3 regions of the Delftia sp. DLF01 genome follow, and region 3 is predicted to be linked to each of the others. Evidence: riboswitches for the same ligand, from Rfam matches in the RefSeq annotation. Region 3 holds a riboswitch; each other region holds the start of a gene.
The links. A riboswitch is a leader RNA that binds a small molecule or an ion and turns the genes downstream of it on or off. The one in region 3 is predicted to bind cobalamin.
Positions count from the first base shown of each region.

Region 1 (7,749 bases), on a different contig from region 3:
GGCGCTGCCCAGGCGCGTGCTGCCCGACAGCGTCAGGCCGGTGATTTCCACGCTCTGCCAGTTGCGGTAGCAGTTGCAGGGAACCGCGCTGTTCCAGTCGTATGTGATGAGGTTCTTGAACTTGTTGCGGTAGACCACGGCCGAGAGGCGGTTGGCACCGGCCGCATAGTGCAGGCCCGTTTCCACGTTGGTGCTGCTTTCGGGCTTGAGGTCGGCCGCCGCCTGGCCCGTGAAGCGCTCGTACAGCGTGGGCGTTCTGAAGGCCGTGCCGGCCGATGCCACCCAGCGCCAGCGCTCGTCGATCTGCAGGCCGTAGCCCAGGCCGCCCGTGGTCTTGTTCTGCTGGTCGCGCACCTGGTCGTGGCGCAGGTTGGCGTCGAACTGGTGGCGTCCCTCCGTCAGGCGCCAGCCGGCCGACAGGGAGTTCTGCACGCGCCGGCTGTCGGTGTTCTGGGTCCAGGCGTATTGCGTGTCCAGCTTGTCCTCGCGGCGCTCCAGGTCGATGTTGAAACGGTGCTGGCCCAGCGTGAACAGGTTCTGCAGCAGGTAGTTGGTGGAGCGGCCCTTGGCGCTTTCGGGCGACTGGGTGTGGCGGTCGCTTTGGCTGTCGGTATGGGAGATCTGGACCACGCTTTTGTAGATGGCGTTCCAGCCGGCCTGCCAGCGCAGGCTGCCGGTGGTGTTCTTGACCACGTCGTAGTCGTCGAACGGCGGCGGGCTCTGGTCGTAGTGGGTGCGCAGGCGGCTGTGCAGCAGGCTGGCATCGATCTGGTGGATGCCCGTTTTGTAGCCCGCGTTCAGGCCCAGCGAGGTGTTGCTGTAGCCATCCTTGTCCGGGTTGGGCGAGAAGGTGTTTCCGGGGTAGACGTCGAAGCCGTCACTGCGCTCGTCAGCCAGGTTCAGCCCATAGGTGAAGCCGTTGGCACCGCCCTGAAATCCCGTGGCGAGCTTGCTGGTGCCCTGGTTGCCTATGCCGGCCTCGGCATAGGCGCGGGTCTGGCCGTCCGCCCGCTTGGTGAAGATCTGGATCACGCCGCCCATGGCGTCTGAGCCATAGATGGCGGCGGCCGGGCCGCGCAGCACTTCGATGCGCTCGATCTGCGCCAGCGGCAGGGTGGACCAGACCGCGCCGCCCTGCAGCTCCTGCGAGCTGTAGCGCACGCCGTCGATGAACACGGCAGTGTGCTGGTTGCTGGTGCCGCGCAGGTAGACCGAGGTGACCTGGCCCGGCCCGCCATTGCGGTTGATCTGCACGCCCGGCACCTGCACCAGCAGGTCGGCCACGCCCGTGGCGCCGCTGCGGGCAATGGTCTCGGCGTCGATCACGGTCATGTCGGCCGTGACGGTGTGCAGGGACTGTTCGCTGCGCGAGGCAGTGACGACCACGGTATCGAGCTGGGAGGCCTGTGCGCGCTGCGCCTGTTGTGCCTGTGCTTGGGCCTGGCAGGCCAGCAGCGAGGCCGCAGCCAGGGCGGACAACGTGCGCAGTACGGGAAACGCCGAGGGCGAGCGAAGAGCGGCGCCAGGGGCGCGCGCGAGGGCGAGGGTGTGCATGGATGCGAGCCAGTTGCGCGCCAGCGACCCCGCCGGCACGGAAACCACAAAGACCGGCTGCGCTGCATGCGCGGCCGGCCGCCTGTTGGCCGGTATCCAGACTGGTGACGCACTCGCCAAGGCCTTCCCGGGCTGTACGCCCAGTGGCACGGGTTTGGCGGGGGCCGGTGCCATGCACGCGGCGTTTCACTCACTGTTGCGGGGGCAGTACATGCGGGCGGCTTTATCTGGCCGCCCCATGTTTCCCGTTTAACCGCAGCCCCTGGGGCTGCTGGCACCAACGGCGGCGATTGTACGGCGGGGCGTTCAGTACCGATGTAAAGCTTGCTTGACATGTCCGCGGATGGCATTGCACAATGTCAAGCATCCTTTACACATTGCGAGAGACTTCCATGAATCAAACAACGGTCACCAACCGCCGCTATCAGAAGGAACTTGGATTTGCGCTGCTGCTCTACATGGCGCTGCTTGTGGGGGCGCTTTTGCTCAGCGCCGACATGCAGGCCGGGGCCCTGCGCACGGCGCTGCTGCTGAGCCCCATGCTGGCGTTTGCGCTGGCCGTGCGGGCCATCGTGCGCCTGGTGCGCGATACCGACGAGTTCCTGCGCAAGTCCATGCTGGAGCAGCTGGCGATTGCGGCGGCGGGTACGGCGGGCCTCACCTTCACCTACGGATTCCTGGAAATGGCAGGTTTTCCCAAGCTCAGCATGTTCATGGTATGGCCCTTGATGGGTGCGCTCTGGGTGGCGGCTTCGGTGGCCCACTGGCTGCGCAGCCGATGAGCTGTTCCGCCAAAGTGCCCCTCCCATGAAAAATGACCCCCGCGCTCCCCTTGCTGTGCAAGGTCCGCTGCCCCCCGAGGGGGTGCCTTTTCATCTTGGGGCGGCCCTGCGATGAAAAACACCATCCGTGAACTGCGCGCCGAGCGCGGCTGGAGCCAGGCTGCGCTGGCGGACCTGCTGGGCGTGTCGCGCCAGACCGTGAACGCGATCGAGACAGGCCGCTACGACCCCAGCCTGCCGCTGGCATTCGCCATCGCCCGGGTGTTCGAGACCCGTATCGAGTCCATCTTTGAAGAGGGATGAGCGCCGCGTTCAGGCCACGATCATGACCAGCAGCACCAGGCCCAGCAGGGCCAGGTAGGCCTTGGCATGCAGGGCATCGGGAATGCGGCCGATCAGCGGGGCCGCCAGCCTGATGCCGGTCCACGATCCGGCCGTCAGCAATGCAAAGGCCTGCAGGTCCACATAGCCCACATGCCAGGGGCCCAGCCCCGCGCCCCGCGATGCCAGCATGTAGGCAGCGGTGCCCGCCACGGCCATGGGCAGGGACAGCGGGCTGGCCATGGCCGTGGCCGCCGCCATGCTGGCGCCACGCCTGCGCATCAGCGGCACGGTCATCACGCTGCCGCCCACGCCCAGGAAGGCTGCAATCGCGCCAATCGCCAGGCCTGCGATGGCGGCGGGCCTGCGGCCCATGGGCTGCAATTGGGCGGTGGTGCCGTGCACGAAGCCCGGGCGCAGCAGCGCGTCGGCAATGGTCAGCGCAAGGTAGGCAATGAAAGCCCAGCGCACCCATTCCCCGCTGATCCAGGTGGCGGCCGCCGCGCCCGCCACGGCGCCGGCCGCGATGAAGCCGGCCAGTGCCCGCACCTGATCCCAGGGCAGAGCGCCCGCGCGGTGCTGGCGCAGCGTGGCCATGGAGGCGCCGAAAATCATCACGCAGGTGGAGGTGGCCACGGCAATGTGCATGGCAGCCTGGCCAACGGCGGAGTCCGCGCCGTGGATGGAGGTCAGCAGCGCATAAAGCAGCGGAACGGCCACGAAGCCGCCGCCAAAGCCGAAGAGCACGGTGGTCACGCCGGCAAGCACACCGAAAGCCAGCAGCAGGAGAGGGAACACAGACAGTCCTTTGGAAAAAACGAGCAAGGACTGAACCTTAGGATGCTGCGGTTTGGCCTGCTTTCGCGGATAGGTCAATAATCCTCGAATTCCTGCCAAAGCCTGTTGGCTGTTTTCCGGACATCCCCATGCTCAACATCCCGCTGCATTCCGTGGACGCCGTGGCTCGCGACGTGCTGGCCATCGGCACCGACTACACGCCTGGCACGCTGCTGCCCACGCACAGCCACCGGCGTGCCCAGTTTCTCTATGGGATGAGCGGGCTGATGGAAGTGGAAACCGACGACGGCGCCTGGACCATCCCGCCCTACAGCGGCGTGTGGATTCCGGCCAGCAAGCCGCACAGCGTGCGCATGCAGGGCGTGAGCACGCGCAGCCTGTACATCGAACCGGCTGCTGCGCCTCGCCCGGGTGTGCATTGCGAGGCCCTGGTCGTCACCCCGCTGCTGCACCAGCTGCTGCTGTCCTGCGCCGACCTGCCGGCGCTGTACGACGAAGCAGGCCGCGACGGCGCCCTGGTCACGCTGGTGCTGCATGAGCTGGCCTCGGCCCGCAGCCTGCCGCTGTTCGCGCCCATTCCCCGCGATGAAAAGCTGGCCGCCCTGTGCAAGCAGTTCCTGGCCCAGCCCAGCATCCGCGCCACGCCCCAGGATTGGGCACAGGCGTTGAACAAGAGCCTGCGCACCTTCAGCCGGTTTTTCCAGCAGCACACAGGCATGGCCTTTGGCGCCTGGCGTCAGCAGGCCTGCCTGCTGGCGGCGGTGTCGAGGCTGTCTGCGGGCGCATCGGTCACGCAGGTGGCCCTGGACCTGGGCTATGACAGCCCCAGCGCGTTTTCCACCATGTTCCGCAAGGCGCTGGGCCGGGTGCCTTCGGAGCTGGTGAGCCGGGTCTAGGCGGGGACGCTGGCCTGGGCAGCCGTCTCCCGCGTCATGGCCCAGAACACCAGGGCCGCCAGGCTGAACGCCGCCCCCGCCACGCAGACGCCGTGCCAGCCAAACCGCGCGTAGGCGTTGGTGGAAATCAGCGCGCCCAGCCCGCTGCCCACGGCATAGAACAGCATGTACAGGCCCACCAGCCGGCTGTGGGCCTGCGGGTTGCTGCGAAAGATCAGGCTCTGGTTGGTCACATGCAGGGCCTGGCCGCCCAGGTCCAGCAGCACGATGCCGACTACCAGCGCCCACAGCGATTGCTCCAGCAGCGCAATCGGCGCCCAGGCCAGCAGCAGGATCACCAGCGCGCCCAGGCTGGTGCGCTGCGCGAAACCCTGGTCGGCCCAGTGGCCGGCACGGGCTGCTGCCAGTGCGCCCACCACGCCCGCCAGGCCAAAGGCGCCGATGGCCGTGAGCGACAGGCTGTAGGGCGGTGCGCTCAGCGGCAGAACCAGGGCGCTCCAGAAGATATTGAAGGTGGCAAACATCAGCAGGGCCAGCATGCCGCGTGTGCGCAGCATGCGGTCCTGGCGCAGCAGCTGGAGCATGGAGGCGAGCAGCTGCGTGTAGCTGGGTGCATGCAAGGGCACCGCCAGCCGGGGCAGCTGCCGCCACAGGAGCCAGGCCAGGGCCAGCATCAACAGGGCCGAGCAGGCATAGACGCCACGCCAGCCAGCCAGGTCACCCACGGCGCCGGCAAACACGCGCGCCAAAAGCAGGCCGATGAAAACCCCGCCCTGGGCCGCGCCCACCACGCGCCCGCGCTCATGCGCCTGGCTGGCGCTGGCCGCATAGGCGATCAGCCCCTGCGTCATGGCCGTGCCCAGCAGGCCCACGGCCAGCATGCCCGCCAGCAGCAGAACGGCCGAACGCGCGGTGCTGACGGCCGCCAGAGCCAGCACCAGGCCCAGCAACTGCAAAAGCATGAGCCGCCGCCGCTCCAGCCGGTCGCCCAGCGGCACCAGCAGCAGCAGCGCCAGCGCGCAGCCGGCCTGCGTGGCGGTGACCACGCCGCCCACGGCCGCATGGCTGATGCCGAAGTCGGCCGACAGCGCCTCCAGCAGCGGCTGGGCGTAGTAGACATTGGCCACGCTCAGGCCGCTGGCAGCGGCGAACAGCAGCACCAGGCTGCGCGGCATGCGGACCGTGTCCGGAGCAGGGAAGGCGTTCATGGGTTGAATCCGGTTGCAAAACAAAACTGGTTGGATGCTAGTTGAACCAGTTTTGAAATGCAACCACAATGACGTCATGAAAGAAGACACCCGTCCTGACACACCGCAGCCCTGTCCGGTGGCCCGCTCCCTGGATGTGATCGGCGACCGCTGGTCGCTGCTCATCGTGCGCGATGCCTTCGATGGCATCAGCCGCTTTGGCGATTTCCAGCGCAGCCTGGGCGCGGCCCGCAATATCCTGGCCGACCGGCTGCGCCGGCTGGTGGAGGCCGGCATCCTCGAAACCCGCCCGGCCGCAGAAGGCTCGGCCTACCTGGAATACGTGCTCACGGCCCAGGGCCTTGAGCTGTTCCCGGTGATCGTGGCCTTGCGGCAGTGGGGTGAAGGCCATCTGTTCGCGCCGGGCGAACCTCATTCGCTGCTGCTGGACCGCCAGACCGGCCAGCCTGTCGCGCCCATGCTGCCGCGCAGCGGGGATGGCCGGGCCTTGCTGCCGGGCCAGACCGTGGTTCAGAAAATCGATTGATGGATGTCCATGCTCTCTGCCTTCCTACCACTCATCTACGTACAGATTTCTCCCAAGCGCCTGACGCTGAAGGATCCGAAGACCGGGCAGACCCTGTCGGAGGTTCCCGAGCTGGCCCTGAGTCCGCCGCCCCGGCGCCGGATTCTCGCGGCCGGCCCGCAGGCCAGGCTCGCGGCTGCATCGGAGCCTGCCGAAGTCGTCAATCCCTTCGCCCACCCGCGTTCGCTGATATCGGACTTCATCCTGGCCGAGCAGCTTCTCAAGTACCAGCTCAGGCGCATGCATCGGCGTGCTTGGCTGGCGGCCTCCCCGCACATCGTCATCCATCCGCTCGGCGACCCCGAGGGCGGATTCACCCAGGTGGAACTGAGGGCCTTGCGCGAGCTGGCCAACGCGGCCGGCGCCTCGAAGGTGAATGTCTGGACAGGCCGGCCCTTGACAGACGAGGAATTGCTGACGCGCAAGCCCCCTGCGCAGGGCGGTGTCTGGGAGTGAGGCTTTGCTCCTCGCCATGAAAAAAGCGCCCGTCACAACGGGCGCTTTGTCTGGGTCAGCGCAAGGGCCGATAACGCGCTATCAGAACCGCGCCATCAGAACCGCGCCGTCATCCCCACGAAGTAGGTACGGCCGCCGTTGTCATAGTTGGCGCCGATGGTGCGGGTTTCCTTGTCGGCCAGGTTGATGATGCCGGCGCGCAGGGTGAGGGTGTCGGTCACGTTGTAGTTCATGGACACGTCAAAGGTCGTATAGGCCTTGGCGAAGGTGGTGGCCGTGCCCGTGGTCACGACTTCCTTGCCCACGTGGCGGGCGCTGAACATGGCGGACCAGCCCTGGCGGATCTGCCACTGCAGCGACGAGTAGATGGACAGCTCGGGCACGGCCAGCAGCGAGGCGCCCGTGCTCAGGTTCTTGGACTCGAACATCTTGGTGATGTTGGTGTTCCAGGTCAGGCCCTTGGCCAGGGGAACGTTCACGAAGCCTTCCAGGCCGCGCGTGCGGGCACGCTGGGCGTTGGCCATGCGGGTCCACCAGAAGCCGTTGTAGAAGCCCAGCGGCTGGTAGTCGATCTTGTTCTTGAAGTTGGTGTGGAAGTACGTGGCGCCCAGGGCCCAGCCATTGCGGTCCCAGCTCGTGCCCAGCTCGAAGTTGGTGCTGGTCTCGGGCTGCAGGTCGGGGTTGCCGGCCATGTAGCAGCCGCGCGTGCCGTCGGCGTTGACGCTAGTGCTGGTCCAGCCCATGCCGGCCAGGCTGCGGCAGCCGTTGCCCCCGGATTGCGTGGCGGCGCTGGCCGAGTTTTCCTTCAGGTTGGGCGCACGGAAGCCGCGCGAGACGCCGCCGCGCACCGTCCACTCCGAGGCCGGGTGGTAGACCAGGTAGGCGCGCGGGCTCCAGTTGTTGCCGTATTTCTGATGGTGGTCCATGCGCAGGCCCAGCGTCAGCGCCAGGTTCTCGCGCAGGAAGATCTGGTCCTCGCCGAACAGCGCCCAGGTGGTGGCGCTCAGGCCCGAGCCCGAGACCGGGCGCCCCGCGTAGTCGATGGGCGCCAGGCCGATGGTGTCGCGGTTGTCCAGCGACTCGCGGCGCCACTGCATGCCCAGCGTCATGGCCTGGTCCAGGCCCCACAGCTTCAACGGCTTGTCGATGCGGCCGTCCAGCGTGGTTTC
Region 1 covers NZ_JACVAZ010000003.1:47,124-54,872, reverse strand. Annotated here, with positions in the region: gene IB269_RS15455 (TonB-dependent receptor domain-containing protein) at 1-1,554, opposite strand, end outside; cobalamin riboswitch at 1,624-1,851, opposite strand; gene IB269_RS15450 (hypothetical protein) at 1,947-2,336, shown strand; gene IB269_RS15445 (helix-turn-helix transcriptional regulator) at 2,448-2,639, shown strand; gene IB269_RS15440 (sulfite exporter TauE/SafE family protein) at 2,649-3,455, opposite strand; gene IB269_RS15435 (AraC family transcriptional regulator) at 3,584-4,351, shown strand; gene IB269_RS15430 (MFS transporter) at 4,348-5,559, opposite strand; gene IB269_RS15425 (winged helix-turn-helix transcriptional regulator) at 5,636-6,085, shown strand; gene IB269_RS15420 (rod shape-determining protein) at 6,089-6,580, shown strand; gene IB269_RS15415 (TonB-dependent receptor domain-containing protein) at 6,676-7,749, opposite strand, start outside.
Region 1: linked by a shared signal. The riboswitch ahead of IB269_RS15455 (TonB-dependent receptor domain-containing protein) and the one ahead of IB269_RS22440 (TonB-dependent receptor) in region 3 are both predicted to bind cobalamin.

Region 2 (7,749 bases), on a different contig from region 3:
GCCAGCGCATGGCCAGCTTGTGCAGCCAGCGCAGCAGGGCAGGCTCGTCGGGCGAGAAAAGAGGCAGCACGACGATGGAGCGCGCCGGCAGGCATTGCTGCAGCGCCTCGGGCAGCGAGGGTGCGGCCTTGTCCACGAAGGATGTGACGACCTTGCAGGCCGGCTCCAGCGTCGGGCGCAAGGCATCGGCCAGTTCGATGAGGCTTTGGCGCGAGGCGGCGCCCGTGCCGCCACGGCCCAGCACGATCACGGCGTCGGGCCCGGGCGGGATGGATGTTTCAGAGGAGTTCATCGGGAATGAAGCTGATGCGCAGCCGGCCGGTGGCGGCATGGATGTCCACCTCGGCAGCCACGCCGTAGACCTGGCCGATGGTGGCCGGGGTCAGTACCTGCGCCGGTGTGCCATGGGCAACGATGCGGCCTTGTTCCATGAGATAGAGACGGTCGCAGTAGTGGGTGGCGATGTTGAGGTCGTGCAGGGCGACGATGCTGCTGATCTGCAGGCGCCGGACCAGTGACATCAACTCCAGCTGATGGCGTATGTCCAGGTGGTTGGTGGGCTCGTCCAGCAGCATCAGCCGAGGCTGCTGGGCCAGCGCGCGGGCCACGAGCACGCGCTGCTTCTCGCCGCCGGACAGGCTGGAGAAACGCCGCTCCTCCAGCGCCAGGGCATTCACCTGGGCCAGTGCCTGGCGCATGCAGGCGAGGTCCTCGGCGCTGTCGCCCGCCCAGGGAGACTGGTGGGGGATGCGGCCCATCATCACCGCCTCGCGCACGGTGAAGTCAAAGCTCTGCGGCGCCTCCTGCGCCAGGACCGAGACCTGGGCCGCGAACTCGCGCGCCGTCATGTCCCGGATGTCGCGCTGGTCCAGCAGCACGCAGCCTGCGTCGGGCCGCAACACGCGGTAGAGCATGCGCAGCAGGGTGGATTTGCCGCTTCCGTTGGGGCCGATGAGCCCCACGCATTCGCCGCCGTGCAGGGCAAGGCTGGCCTGGTCCACGATGCGCCGGGCGTCGGCACGCCGGGCATCGGCGCTCCAGCACAGGTCCTGGGCTTGCAGCTTCATGGGCCGCGCCCTCCCTGCACCGGCTGGCGCACCAGCATCCAGACGAAGAAGGGTCCGCCGATCAGCGAGGTGATCACGCCCACGGGCAGTTCCATGGGCGCAAAGGCCGTGCGCGCGACAAGATCCACCAGCACCAGCAGCAGGGCGCCGGCCAGGGCGGCCACGGGCAGCACGCGCCGGTGGTCCGTGCCCACCAGCATGCGCGCGGCGTGCGGCACGATCAGCCCCACAAAGCCGATGGCGCCGCTGACCGCCACCATGGTGCCCGTGAGCAGCGATACCGCCAGGAACAGTGCGCGCCGCAGCCGTGCCGTGTCCACGCCCAGCGTGGCGGCGGCCTCGTCACCGGCCAGCAGGGCGTTGAGCGGGCGCGTCTGCAGCCCCAGCCAGAGCATTCCCGCAGCCAGCACGGCAGCGGGAATGCCCAGTTCCTCCCACTGCGTGCCGGCCAGGCTGCCCAGCGTCCAGGTCAGCAGGGCATTGGCCAGGTCGCGCTGGCCCGATGACAGGGTGATCAGACTGGTCACGCCTGCCAGCACATAGCCGATGGCCACACCACCCAGGATCAGCCGCGTGGCATGAATGCGGCCCTGGGAGCGGGCCAGCAGGTAGACGGCGACGGTGGCCGCCAGCGCCCCGGCAAAGGCCCCGGCCGTGAGGGCGTACATGCCGGCCGAGGCCAGCGCACCGAAGGCCAGCACGGCCACGGCGCCCACCGACGCACCAGAGGACACGCCCAGCAGATAGGGATCGGCCAGCGGATTGCGCACCATGGCCTGCATGATGGTGCCCACCACGGCAAGCCCCGCGCCCACCAGGGCCGCCAGCAGCACGCGCGGCATGCGGATCAGCCAGACGATCTGCTGGTGCTGCGGCGTGATGCCCTCCAGTGGCGGCGGCTGCATGCCCAGCACCTGCAGCAGCCGGCTCCAGGCAATGCGCCAGACCGTGCCCGCCGGCATGTCCACTGGCCCCCAAGTGATGGCCAGCGTCATCACCAACAACAGGGCCGCGAACAGCAGCAGGCACCAGAGGCGGGCGGCGCCCGAGCGCCTGGGCCAGCGGGAATCAGTTGGCCGCATGGCTGGGCGCCGGCATGCGGTCGGGGTGCAGGGCCTGCGCCAGGGCGCGGGTCCGCGCAATATTGCGCGGGCCGGGCGTGGCCTCGGCATAGGTCATCACGAAAAACCGCTTTTCGCGGATGGCATCGACGCCGGCCAGCTCGGGCTTGGCCAGCAGGAAGTCGATCTTGCCCTGTGCATGGGGCTGGCCGTAGTCGATGATGACGATCCACTGAGGGTTGCGCTGCACCACGTCCTCCCAGTTACCTGCAGGCCAGTTGCTGGGAATGTCGTCGAAGATGTTGCGCCCGCCCGCTTCCTCGATCATGGCCTGCGGCATGCCGTAGCGGCCCACGGTCACGGGGATGTCCTGGCCGCTGTCGTAGACGAAGACCGAAGGCCGCTGCCGCACGCCCTGCATGCGCTCGCGCAGGTCCTTGAGTTCGCGCTCCAGCCCCTGCGCCAGTTGCTCGGCATGGGCGTCAATGCGGAAGATGCGGCCCAGGTTGCGCAGGTCGGTCAGGCCGTCTTCCAGCGCCACCTGGCTGCGCGGCCCCACGCGGATGCACGATTCGGACAGCACATATGAGGCAATGCCGTGGCGCTGCAGCACCTCGGGCGTGATCTGGCCCTGGCGAAAACCGTAGCTCCAGCCTCCGAAGACGAAATCTGCCGAGGCGCCCAGGATGGCCTCCAGGTTCATCTCGCGCTCGGCCAGCCGCGGCACGCGGGCCAGCTGGGCCTGGAAGGCCGGGTCGATCTGCTTGGCCTGCGTGATACCGCTGTAGCCCACCAGCCGATCGCCCAGGCCCAGAAAGAGGAACATCTCGGTGATGTTCACGTCATGGGTCACGGCGCGCAGCGGTGCGCTGGCGTAGGTCACGGGGCTGCCGCAGACATTGACGGTCACGGCCGCCTGCGGTACGGCAGCCGGTGCCGGCAGTTCACTGGTGGTGCCGGAATCGCTGCGCGAGCAGCCGGCCAGCAGCAGGGTGGCCGCCAGGGCGCCAGCGCACAGGCCGTGGAGGCTTTTGGAGCGCGCCATGGCCATCAGAACCGGATATGGGCCGCGATCTCGAAGCGACGGCCTTGCCCGACCAGGAACTGGCTGCCGTAGCTCGATCCCACATAGACCCTGTCGGCCAGGTTGCGGCCGATCAGGCTCAGGGTGGTGCGCGGGTCCACCTGCCAGCTCAGAGCAGCGTCGGCCACGGTGTAGGCGGGCAGGTTCACGGTATTGGCGTTGTTGCCAAAGCGGTCACCCACGTAGCGCAGGCCCAGCGAGGCCTGCCAGACGCCCACGCGGTAGTGGCCCCAGAGGTTGGCCGTGGTCTTGGCCACGTTCTGCGGGCGGTTGCCGGCGCGGTTGCCGCCGGCCTCGATGAGCTTGTCGAACTGGGCGTCCACATAGGACAGATTGCCCTCCACGCGCAGGGCGGGCGTGGCCTGGAAGGTGGCGGTGACCTCGGCCCCGCGCGAGGACTGGCTGCCGCCCTGGATGGAGATGGCCGGGCGGTCCGGGTCGCGCGTGATGATGTCGTCCTTCTTGATGTCGAACACGGCCAGCGTCCACTCGCCGCGCCCGCCGGCCACCTGTTGCTTGATGCCGATCTCGGCCTGGCGGCCCTTGCTCAGCTTGTAAGCCGTGTTGGCCAGGTTCAGCGACACCAGGCTGTTGACGGGATCGTGTCCCGAGCTGATCTGCCCATAGACATGGGTGTTGCGGGCCAGCTCATAGGTCAGGCCCAGGCGCCAGGAGGTGGCGGCCAGCGTCTTGTTGAAATCAGTGCCGCCCACCAGCGAGTGGCTGGCAAAGTCGTAGACATCGCGGCGCAGGCCGGCCATGGCCAGCCAGCGGTTGCTGATGCGCCAGGCATCTTCCAGGTACAGGGCATGCTGGGTCACGCCGGTTTCTGTCTTGGCGGCGGTGAGATCGGGGCTGGCCCAGCTGCCATGCACGGGATCCCAGGCCGAGACCGTGGACGAGCCGCCATAGGGCGAGTTGTTGGACAGCCGCAGGTTGATGCGCGCGGCCTCCCAGCCCATGGCGATCTTGTGCGAGCCCCGGTCCACGTTCAGGCCCAGGCGGTTGCCGGTCTGCTCCAGGTCGTGCAGGATTTCCAGGTAGTCGGAGCGGCCCACGGTCCAGGTGGCGGGGTTGAGCGCGTAGGCCTCGATGTTGCGCCAGTGGCGGTCGGACTGCACGTGGTACAGCTCGTTGCGCACCGTCAACCAGTCATTGGCCTTCCATTGCACCTTGGCGCGCAGGCGCTCGTCGGCATAGCGCAGCACGCTGTCTTCGGCGTTGTAGTTGCGGTCGCGCAGGGACTCCACCACCTTGCCGTCCAGGCCCGGCGTGCCCCAGTAACGGCTGGGCTTTTGCACGCTGCGGTCGGCAATCAGGTCGATCTGCAGGTCGCTCGTGGGCTCCAAGCGCAGCGTGCTCATGAACTTGCCGTTGCGCGACTGGTCCAGATCGCGCTCGCCTGCGCTGCGGGCGGTGTAGCTGTCGATGCGGTAGCTGGCATAGGCGCCCAGGGCGCCGGTCACGCCCAGGCCCAGGCGCAGCGTGTCGTCCGTGCCCGCGCCCACCAGCACCTCGGCCGAGCTGGTGCGGCTGGGCTGCTTGCGGATGGCGTTGACCGTGGCGCCCATGGTGCCGCTGCCGTACATCAGCGAGGCCGGGCCGCGCAGCACGTCGATGCGCTCGTAGCCCCAGCTGTCACCCGGATAGGCCGTGGTGCCGGCGGCCACGCCCAGCACCATGCCGTCTTCGGCCACGCCCACGGAATTGACACCCGCAAAGCCGCGGCTGCTGAAGGCCAGGCCGCCGTTGCCCGGCGTGCTGCTGGAGGTCAGGCCCACGGTGCGTGTGACGGCGTCCACCAGGGCGTAGTCGCCGCGCTCCTGCATCTGCTCGGCAGAGACGCCGTCCACGCTGGCCGGCACTTCCTGGTTGGAGACGCCGGTATGGCTGGCAGAGCGCGCAGGCTGGGCCAGTTGCTGGCCTATGCGTTCGGCCTGGCCGGTGACCTGGACCTCGGGCAGGGCGGTTGATGGGGGCGTTGGCGTGGGCGTTTGGGTTTGAGCCTGCGCCGGCAGGCAGATGAAGGCGCAGGCCAGGGCCAGCGGGCTCAGCCGCACGGAAAGGGACTGGGCAGCGCGAGCGCTGGAAACCCTGGAAAAGGAAGAATGCATTTCGAACATCGGTCTTCGACCGTCTGATGCGAAAGCAAGGCACTGCCACCTCTCCAGCCAGCGTGGGAGGAAGGGGAGCAGGACGTTGCCATCCGCACCCCGCAGACAGTCAAGAAAACGCCTGCACAGCAGGCGCGAAACGCAGCAGGCCGGTCTCCGGGCTCACAAGCGGCGCAAGAACATGCCTTGCGCCCAGCGCCCCGTCTTCCCAATCCACCCGCGAAAAGCTGCATGCTGCAGACCACGCCATGAACCAGTGACAGCCTGTCATCGCCCCTCCGCAGGGTTGCGGAGACTGGCGGGACAGGCATGGAGCGCCTTGACTTGTTTACCGTTGCGGGGGCAGCCAAGGCCTGTGCCGGCAGCGCAAAAAGCATTTGCTGGCAGTCACCTTGTTCCCGTTTCATCCCCATGGCTGGCATGTGGACACCTGTTGCACGGATGCCTTTGCAGGCGCGGCATTATAGCCAGCGGTCTGTTTGCAGAGCCTTTGGCGCCTGGGGCACGTCGTGCAAAAGCAGCTCCAGACCCAGCCACTCGCCACGGTGAACGCGGCTGATGGCATGCCGCAGGTGCACGCGGTAAAAGCCTGCCGCACCGCGCACCGGGCGCGGCCCCGTGGCGATGATGGCCGCATCCCCCAGGCTCAGCGGCAGCACCATGGGGCGCGATTGCATGCGCGGGCGCTGCTCGGTCATCACGAATTCGCCGCCCTCGAAATCCTGGCCCGGCCGGGACAGCAGCAGCACCAGCTGCAGCGGAAACACCGCCGCACCTTCGCTGTATGAACGCAGCGGGGCATGGCCCGCTTGCGGCACGCGCAGCAGATGTGGCTGCGGCTGCGTTTGGCCTGCTTGCCGGCCCTGACGCATGAAATCCTCGAAGCAGCCTGGCAACCCAGGCTGCATGCCCATGTGTTCGCGCCAGCGGTTGGCCAGGGCCAGCAGATGCCCGTACAGCACCGGGCGCCATGCCTGCACGCAGGGCGGCAGGCCAGACGCGGCTGCCGCCTCGCGGGCCAAGGCGCGGCTTTCATCCGCAGTCAGCAGCTGCGGCAGCAGGGCATGGCCTTCGGCATCGAGCTCAGCGGCAATCCGCGCCCAATCCAGGCGGGCGAAGCGATCCTGGCTGTTGAGCCTGTCCATTTCAGACCGTCCAACCATTCAGCCCGCCTTGCGAAAAGTGAGATTGATGCGCCGCCCGCCCAGCAGCGGGTGAGGCTGGTCCTTGAGCGGCAACACGCCGTGGTGACGCAGCCGATCCACACCGCCCCAGACCACCACGTCGCCATGCTGCAGCGGCACCCTGGCCGTGCTGTCCGCGCGCGCCAGTCCTCCAAACAGAAACGTGGCCGGCATGCCCAGGGACACCGAGACAATGGGCGCGCCCAGGTCGCGTTCGTCGCGGTCCTGGTGCAGGGAAAGCCGGGTGCCGGGCAGGTACTGGTTGATGAGGCAGGCATCGGGCACAAAGCCATCGAACCCCGCCGCAGCGGCCGCCTCGCCCGCCAGCCGGACAAACACGGCCGGCATGGCCGGCCAGGGCTGGCCGCTGAGTGGGTCGATGGCGCTGTAGCGGTAGCCGCGCCTGTCGCTGGTCCAGCCCAGCGCGCCGCAGTTGGTCATGGCCACCGACATGGTGAAGCCGCCCGGCGTGACCAGATGGCGCAGCGGCGCCCGCGCCGCAATGCCTTCGGCCGCCTCCAGCAACTGCGCGGCATGGGGCAGGGCATGGCCGCGCAGCACCACGGATTGGGGGCCTATGGATTCGGCCCCGGTGGGATGTTCATCGGCGAAAAGATCCAGCGTGCTCATGCCGGCCATCCATCAAAGTGCGTCATGAAAGATCAGCCCCACGGTATGGCGATGGCCGCTGTGGATGCGGCTGACCCCATGGCGCATGGCCACGCGGCGGTAGCCGGTGCGCCGCCCGGGCACGGGCCGGTGGCGCACGGCCAGGACCAGTGCATCGCCCTGGTCCAGTGCCATCACATCGGCCCGCTGCCGGTCGCCGTCGGCCTGGGTGATGACGAACTCGCCACCCGTGAAGTCCCGCCCGGGCCGCGACAGCAGCAGCACCACCTGCAGCGGAAACACATGCTCTCCATAGACGTCCTGGTGCAGGCAGTTGTAGTCGCCCGCACCGTATTGAAGGATGAGCGGCGTGGGCCGCAACTGGCCCTGCGCGTGGCAGCGCGCCAGGAAGTCCTGCAGCCGGTCCGGATAGCGCACCTCCAGCCCCATGCGCTGGTTCCAGAGATTGGCCACCGGCGCCAGGCGCAGATACAGCTGCTCGCGCAGGCGCTGCAGCAGCGGTGGCAAGGGGTAGTCGAAATATTGGTACTCGCCGCGCCCGAAACCGTGGCGTGCCATGACGATGCGGGAGCGAAAGCCGTCCTCCCTTGCGTAAAGAGCGGCCAGGTC
Region 2 covers NZ_JACVAZ010000001.1:1,855,343-1,863,091, reverse strand. Annotated here, with positions in the region: gene IB269_RS08265 ((2Fe-2S) ferredoxin domain-containing protein) at 1-292, opposite strand, end outside; gene IB269_RS08260 (ABC transporter ATP-binding protein) at 279-1,067, opposite strand; gene IB269_RS08255 (FecCD family ABC transporter permease) at 1,064-2,149, opposite strand; gene IB269_RS08250 (ABC transporter substrate-binding protein) at 2,136-3,179, opposite strand; gene IB269_RS08245 (TonB-dependent receptor) at 3,179-5,335, opposite strand; cobalamin riboswitch at 5,456-5,775, opposite strand; gene IB269_RS08240 (2OG-Fe(II) oxygenase) at 5,788-6,471, opposite strand; gene alkB (DNA oxidative demethylase AlkB) at 6,490-7,140, opposite strand; gene IB269_RS08230 (2OG-Fe(II) oxygenase) at 7,153-7,749, opposite strand, start outside.
Region 2: linked by a shared signal. The riboswitch ahead of IB269_RS08245 (TonB-dependent receptor) and the one ahead of IB269_RS22440 (TonB-dependent receptor) in region 3 are both predicted to bind cobalamin.

Region 3 (7,749 bases):
AGCACAATCCATCCCATGGCTGAAAAAAATTCCCCATCCCCGCAGGGCGCGCTGGACTTCCCGCGCCCGTTCACCACGGTGGACGTGGTCATCTTCACGGTGGCAGACGATGCCCTGCAGGTGCTGCTGGTGCAGCGCCCCACGGCGGGCAGCGAGCCCTTCCCGGGGCTGTGGGCGCTGCCCGGCGGCTTTGTGGATGTGCGCCAGGACGCGGACCTGCTGGCCTGCGCGCGGCGCAAGCTGCTGGACAAGACGGGCGTGGACAGCCCCTACCTGGAGCAGCTGGGAAGCTGGGGCGGCGCGGCGCGCGACCCGCGTGGCTGGTCGGCCACGCATGTGTATTTCGCGCTGATCCCGGGGCACGACCTGATCCTGGCCAAGGGCGCGAATGCGGCCGATGTGTCGTGGTTTGCCGTCGATGAACTGCTGCGCGAGCCTGCGCTGGCCTTCGACCACGGCGAGATCCTGCGCGCAGCGGTGGAGCGGCTGCGGGGCAAGGTGGAATACACCTCGCTGCCGGCCTTTCTGCTGCCCGAGCCTTTCACGCTGCCGCAGCTGCAGCAGGCCTACGAAGTGGTGCTGGGCCGCCCCGTGGACAAGAGCGGTTTTCGCACGCGCATGATGGCGGCCGGCTTTCTGGTCGAGGCCGGCCAGGTGGAGGGCACGTCACGCCGCCCGGCCATGGGCTACCGCCTGGCCGACCGCAGCGCGCCCGTGGTGTTTCCGCGCACCTTCAGCCCGCGCGGGTGAGGGCGGCCTTCGATCAGGACCAGGATCAGGCGCCCAGCAGGCTGCAAAAGCGCTGCATGTCCACATTGCCGCCGCTGAGGATGATGCCCACGCGCCGTCCGCGCAGCTCTTCGCTTTTCTGGCGCGCGGCGGCCAGGCCCAGGCAGCCGGTGGGCTCGACCACGAGCTTCATGCGCGTGGCCAGGAAGCCCATGGCGTCGACCAGCTCGGCATCGCTGGCGGTGAGGATGTCGGTCACGTCGCGCTGGATGATGGGGAAGGTGATGCCGCCCAGGTGCTGGGTCTGGGCGCCGTCGGCAATGGTCTTGGGGGTGTCTATGTGGACGATGCGGCCTGCGCGCAGCGACTGCTGGCCGTCGTTGCCGGCTTCGGGTTCCACCCCGTAGAGCGCGCACTCGGGGCTGAGCGCACGCGTGGACAGGGCGGTGCCTGACAGCAGGCCGCCGCCGCCCAGCGGCACGAAGAGGGCGTCCAGCGGGCCGGTTTCCTCGAACAGTTCCTTGGCGGCCGTGCCCTGGCCGGCCAGCACGTCGGCATGGTCGTAGGGCGGGATCAGGGTCAGGCCGTGGCGCTCGGCCAGGTCGCGGCCGATCTGCTCGCGGTCTTCGGTATAGCGGTCGTAGACCACCACCTGGCCGCCATAGCCCTTGGTGGCCGCCACCTTGGCGGCGGGCGCGTCATGCGGCATGACGATGGTGGCGGGGATCTCCAGCAGCCGTGCTGCCAGGGCGATGGCCTGGGCGTGGTTGCCCGAGGAAAACGCCACCACGCCGGCCTTGCGCTGCGCCGGGCTGAAGCGAGACAGGGCGTTGAAGGCGCCGCGGAACTTGAAGGCGCCCATGCGCTGCAGGTTCTCGCACTTCAGGAAGACGCGGGCGCCCAGCGCATCGTCCAGCGTGCGCGAGGTAAGCACGGGCGTGCGGTGGGCATGGCCCTGGATGCGTTGGGCCGCTGCGGCCACGTCGTCGTAGGTGGGAAGGCTTGTCATCGGTACGGGAGAGAAGGGGTTGCAGACCGGCGGGGTGCCGGAAGCTATTTGGCGTAGCTGTAGACCGTGGCGCGCGACACGCCCAGGTGGGCGGCAATGGTCTCCATGGAGCGGCGCACATCGAGCAGGCCGGCGCCCTTGAGCTCGCGGACCAGGGCGCGGCGCTCCTCGGGCTTGAGGGCGCGCGGCGTGGTCGCCAGGCGGGCCGCGAACTGGTCGATGCGGGCACGCACCGTGTCGGCGCCTGCGCCGGCGCCCGTGGGGTCCAGCATTTCGCGCGCGGGGGTGTCGCCGCTGACGGCGGCAAAGCGGTTGAGCATGCCCTGGAAGCCCTGGAACATCGTCAGGTCCACATTCATGCACAGCGCGGCGATGTAGCGGCCCTCGGAGTCGCGGATGCCGATGGACGTGCTCTTGGCCTGGCGGCCATCGGCGAACTGGTTGGGGTAGTTGGCGATGACCTGTTCGTAGCCGGGGTCGAGGATGCGGGCCAGGCCCAGCTCCGTCGCGCCCTGGCCCACCTCGCGGCCCGACAGGTTGTTGTGGATGGCCAGCACCGCATGGGACGGGTCGAGCAGGTCATGCACCACCACCTCGCAGAACGGGGCAAAGGTCTGGCCCAGGCCTTCGGCGATCTGGGCCAACTGGTCCAGAAGCTGGCGCTGTTCAGGAGTTCGTTGGGTCATATTGGACATTTTGTTTTGAATTGGACAAAATGTCAAAATCCAGACGACTTCTCTGCGCTTTCCACCATGTTCGACACCCTTGTAGACCTGCTGCAATCCCAGGGCGCGCGTTTTCGCGTGCTGGAACATCCGGCCGAAGGCCGCTCCGACCTGGTCGCCGAAATCCGGGGCACCGCCCCCGGCCAGGGCGCCAAGGCCATGCTCTGCAAGAGCCGCGATGCGTCCGGTGCGGGCGATCCCCAGCTGTTCCTGGCCGTGCTGCCCGGCGACCGCAAGCTGGATTTCAAGCGCCTGGCCCAGGCCGTGGGCGTGCGCAAGGCCACGCTGGCCTCGCCCGAGGAGGCCCAGGCCGCCACGGGCTGCGTGATGGGATCGGTGCCGCCGTTCTCCTTCAACCCGCAGGTGCGCCTGGTGGTGGACCCGGCCCTGGTCGAGCGCTTTGGCGAGATCGCCTTCAACGCGGGCCGGCTGGACCGCTCCATCGTGCTGGACTCGGCCGACTATGTGCGCATTGCCCGGCCCGCGCTGCACAGCCTGAGCGGGGATGGCGCCGATTGACCCGGGGGCCGGGCGGTGCCCACAATCGCAGCAGCGCCCGCACACCCTCTCCTGACCATGTCCACCCCTGCGAAGCAGCACCCTGACCGGCCCGATGCGGCCGGCTTTGTGCGTGCGGCGCTGGCTGCTGCCCTGGCCCAGGTGCAGTCGCATCTGGCGGTTTTGGAGGGCGGTGGCAGCGATGCCGAGACCATTCACCAGCTGCGCGTGGCCCTGCGGCGCCTGCGCACCGTGCTGCGTGAGTGCACAGGGCTGGCGCCCGGCATGCGCGCCGAATGGGATGACCCCCTGGCCCAGGCCTTTGCGCAACTGGGCACGCTGCGCGATGCCGATACGTTGGCCGATGTGGTGCGCCCGCTGCTGCAGGCCGCCCATGCGCCCCTGTGCGAGTGGCAGGCGCCGCAGGCCGTGCAGGCGGATGCAGCCGCTGCCGTGCGCGAGCCGCCATTCCTGCACGCGCTGGCCGAGATCCAGGCGCTGGCGCAGGCAGAGCCATCGGCCCGTTTTGCCCACCTGTCCGCCGCAGGCACGCGCAAGTACCTGGCCCGGCGGCTGGCGCGCCTGCACCGCCAGGTGCTGCGCGACGGCCGGCACTTCGACCGCCTGCCGCTGGCGCAGCAGCACCGCGTGCGCAAGCGGCTCAAGCGCCTGCGCTACCTGGCGGACTTTGCCCGGGAATTCGCGCCCGGAATGTGGCCCGGCAAAAAGGGCCGGCGCTTTGCCGAGGCGCTGGTGCCCGCCCAGGACGCGCTGGGCCTGCACAACGACATGGCCGTGGCGGCCGAGCATTTCCATGCCGAGGCCGCGCGCGACCCGCGCGCCTGGTTCGCCGCCGGCTACCTGCAGGCCCGCCTGGCCACCAGCGCGCGCAGCAGCCGCCGCGCGCTGCGGGCGCTGGCCCGGGTGCCGGGCTTCTGGCTCTAGACAGCATCAGCGATAATCCGCCGCTGGCGCACCGCCGCAGCCCCTGGGCCGTGGCGGTGCGCTGTTGCTGAAGGTGCCCCATGCCGCTTGCCGGCCAGGGGTTCAACGGGAAGCAGGTGCGCGATGCCATCGAGGTGGCCGCTCGCAATGCCTGCGCTGCCCCCGCAACGGTCAGCGGAATACAACTCCCCACGCTGGCGCGCCACCCACCGGTTGCGCGCCGCAAGCCACTGTGTCTGGACGGACATGGGAAGGCGGGGATGCCTGCCGCAGCGCGCCCACCCTGCGCGCCGCAGCGTTCCGCAAGCCCGGATACCGGCCTTCTGCACTGCTTTCGGACGCCGCGGGAGTGCGCCTGTCCGGTCCGGCCCCAGCCTGCGCTGCCGTGGCCGGCTCCGGCGTGCGCGCTGTGCGGCGTGGTTCAGACGATAGGCCCCGCGGGTGAGTGGGGCAGTTGGGTCAACGCATGCGCTTCGCTTCCTCGGCCGCCGATTCCTCCGGCCTTCTCTCTGTTCTCCCTCTTGTCGCCAGCCTGCGGCCCGTAGCGGCCGCCGTCCTGCTGGCCAGCTGCGCTGCAGCGGCCGGCGCCGCGCAGGAGCCGGCTTCGGGCCGATCCACAGACTCCGCCGACGATGCGCTGGACGCCGTCTTCGTGACCGCCACCGCGCGGCCCGAGGCGCGCAGCCGCATCGCGGGCACCACGCAGACCATCGACCGCGAGGCCATAGAGCGCTCCAGCGCGCGCTCGGTCACCGACCTGCTGGCCGAGAACGCCGTGGGCTTTCTCAGCGAATGGACGGCGGCCCAGACCTCGATGAACCTGCGCGGCGCCTCCACCGACGGCCAGGGGCGCGACTTCCGCAGCCAGGTGCTGGTGCTGGTCAACGGCCGGCGCGCGGGCACGGCCAACCTGTCCAAGCTCAGCCCCTCGGATGTGGAGCGCATCGAGATCGTGCGCGGCCCGTCCTCGGTGATCTACGGCAGCCAGGCCATGGGCGGGGTGGTCAACATCATCATGAAGACGGGAGCTACTGCACCCGGCACGCGCGCCCAGATCTCGGCCGGTTCATGGGACCTGTGGCGCACCGATGCGCAGACGGCCGGCGCCAATGACCGCTTCGACTGGTACTTCGGCGTGAGCGCAGGCGGGCGCGGCGACTACGAGTCGGGCGACGGCGGCACGCGCATGGAGAACACGGGCTGGAAGCGGCGCGGCGCCAGCGGCGCCCTGGGCTGGCAGCTGCACGAGCTGCACCGCGTGGAGCTGCAAATGCGCACGGACGGCATCTACAACGCGGGTTTTCGCGGATCGGGCGCCAACATCTACAGCCGCGACAACCGCAGCAACCGCTCGCTGGACCTGACCTACGAGGGCGCACTGCCCGGCCAGCGCCTGAGCTGGACGACCCACCTCTACAGCCTGGTCGATACCGATGAGTTCAACTGGGCATCGCCCGTGATCCGCTCGGGCAACAGTGCCGTGCCCGGCACGGCGCGCGACTACAACCATCGCCAGCTGGACGCCACGGGCCTGCGCTTTCAGCCGCGCCTGCGTGTCAGCCAGACCAATGACCTGCTGATGGGCTTCGACTGGGAGCGCAGCAAGCTGCGCTCCGACCGCCTGCGCGTGGCCATGCCGGGCGGCCCGGCGGGCCAGGTCGCGCCCTACGACAACAACCAGACCGAGCAGGTGCACGCGCTGTACTTCGAGGACGCGCAGACCCTGTTCGACGACCGCCTGACCCTGCGTGCCGGCCTGCGCAAGACCTGGGGCACGACGCGTTTCGACGATACGCCCAACCTCGCCCTGGCCCAGGCCAGCACGCGCGACTACGACAACCACACCTGGTCGGCCGGCGCCACCTGGAAGGCCACGGACCGGCTCACGCTGCGCGCTGCCGCCTCCACGGGCTTTCGCGCGCCCACGGCCACGGAGCTGGCTTCGGACTTCACGGCCGTCGGCGGTGGCCGCACCTTCGGCAACCCCAACCTCAAGCCCGAGACCAGCCGCCAGATCGAGGTCGGCGCCGCGCTGCAGCAGCCCGGCTGGCGCGTGGATGCGGCCCTGTTCCAGAACACCATCACCGACCGCATCATCACCGTCTCGCGCGGGGCCACGACCAACACCTCGGACTACGCCAACAACGCGGCCGACATCGTGGCGCGCGGCCTGGAAATGCAGGCCGACATGGACCTGGCGCGGGCGCTGAACCTGACGGGCCACCAGCTCAAGGCCTGGGCTGGCGGCTACTACCACTTCAGCATGCGCGACAAGGGCTCGGCCGCCTCGGCCAATACCGACAAGGTGCAGCGCATGTACCGCTACGAGGCCTCGGCCGGCGTGCGCTACGGCCAGGGCAGCGGGCGGCTGCAGGGCGACTGGAGCCTGCAGCTGTCCACGCTGCTGCGCGGTCCCATGTGGTACGACACGGAAGAGGCGCTGCTCATCCCGCAGGGCGAGCCCAGCAGCACCTTCATCCACCGCAAGGGCGCCTTCACCATCTGGAACCTGCGGGCCGACTACCGCGTGTCGCGCGGCGTCAAGCTGTTCGCGGCCGTCAACAACCTGTTCGACCTGAACCGCCATCCCATCTTCATCGCGCTGGACCGTGCGCCCTGCATCGCCAACCCGGCGTACCAGAACGGCGGCTGCGGAACGTCGATGGCGGGGCGCGAACTCATGGTCGGCCTGCAAGCAGAGTTTTGAGGACCATGGCATGAGGCAATCCAGCACCACGCGCCGCCAGTTGTTGCGCCAGGGCGCGGCGGCGGCCCTGGGCTGCGGCCTGCCCGCGGCCTGGGCCGACACCGTCGCTGCAGGCGGTCCGGTGGTGCTGCAGGATGCGCTGGGCCGGCGCGTGGAGATTGCTGCGCCGCCGCAGCGCATCGTCTCCATCTTTGCCTCCAACACCGAGCTGGTGGCCGCGCTGGGCCTGCTGGACCGCGTGGTGGGCGTGGAGGATTTCACGCGCTTTCCACCGGGCGTGGAGCGCATTCCCAAGGTGGGCGGGCGGCTGGGGTTTTCGGTGGACGCCGTGGTGGCGCGCCAGCCGGACCTGGTCATCGTCACGCCCGCGCGCCAGGCGGCGCACCAGCTGGTCGATCCCATGGAGCGCATCGGCGTGCCGGTGATGGTGCTGCTCAGCCGCTCGCTGGCCGAGGTGATGGACAACCTGCGCCTGGTGGCCCGCGCCACGGGCGTGCAGGCGCGCGGCCAGGCGCTGGCCCTGGCGCAGGAGGCGCGGCTGCTGCGCGTGGACCGGCAGGTGGCCGGCCAGCCCCGGCCGCGTGCCCTCATGGTCACGGGCCGGCTGGGCAATGGCATGCTGCTGGCGGCCCGGCCGGGCACCTATACGGGAGAGGCCATGGTGCGCGCGGGCGCCGCGTTCGCGCTGGACGGGCTGGGCACCGTGCCCCAGGTCTCGCCCGAGGCCGTGCTTGCCGCCGACCCCGACGTGCTGCTGTTCGCGGGCACGCAGGAGGCCATGCAGGACCTGATCGGCCAGCGCGGCTGGCGCGACCTGCGTGCCGTGCGCGGCGGCCGGGCCACCACGGTGGCGCGCGCCGAGTTCCTGATTCCCGGGCCGCGCACCTTTGGCGGCGTGGAAAAACTCTCGCGCTGGCTGCACCCTGCGGCCTGGGCCGGGGAGGCCGCATGACTTCCCTCTCACATCCATCTGCGTGGCGCCCCTGGGCCGGTGCGGTCCTGCTGCTGCTGGCCAGCCTGCTGATCGCCGCCTGCGCGGGCCACCAGTGGGCCAGCCCGGCCGACCTGCTGGCCGCGCTGGGCGGCGAAGACAGCCTGCGCAGCCGGCTGCTGCTGCAGTGGCGCGTGCCGCGCGT
Region 3 covers NZ_JACVAZ010000004.1:300,980-308,728, forward strand. Annotated here, with positions in the region: gene IB269_RS22415 (NUDIX hydrolase) at 16-750, shown strand; gene IB269_RS22420 (threo-3-hydroxy-L-aspartate ammonia-lyase) at 776-1,738, opposite strand; gene IB269_RS22425 (transcriptional regulator) at 1,783-2,424, opposite strand; gene IB269_RS22430 (YbaK/prolyl-tRNA synthetase associated domain-containing protein) at 2,491-2,982, shown strand; gene IB269_RS22435 (CHAD domain-containing protein) at 3,040-3,906, shown strand; cobalamin riboswitch at 3,961-4,245, shown strand; gene IB269_RS22440 (TonB-dependent receptor) at 4,373-6,613, shown strand; gene IB269_RS22445 (ABC transporter substrate-binding protein) at 6,624-7,565, shown strand; gene IB269_RS22450 (FecCD family ABC transporter permease) at 7,562-7,749, shown strand, end outside.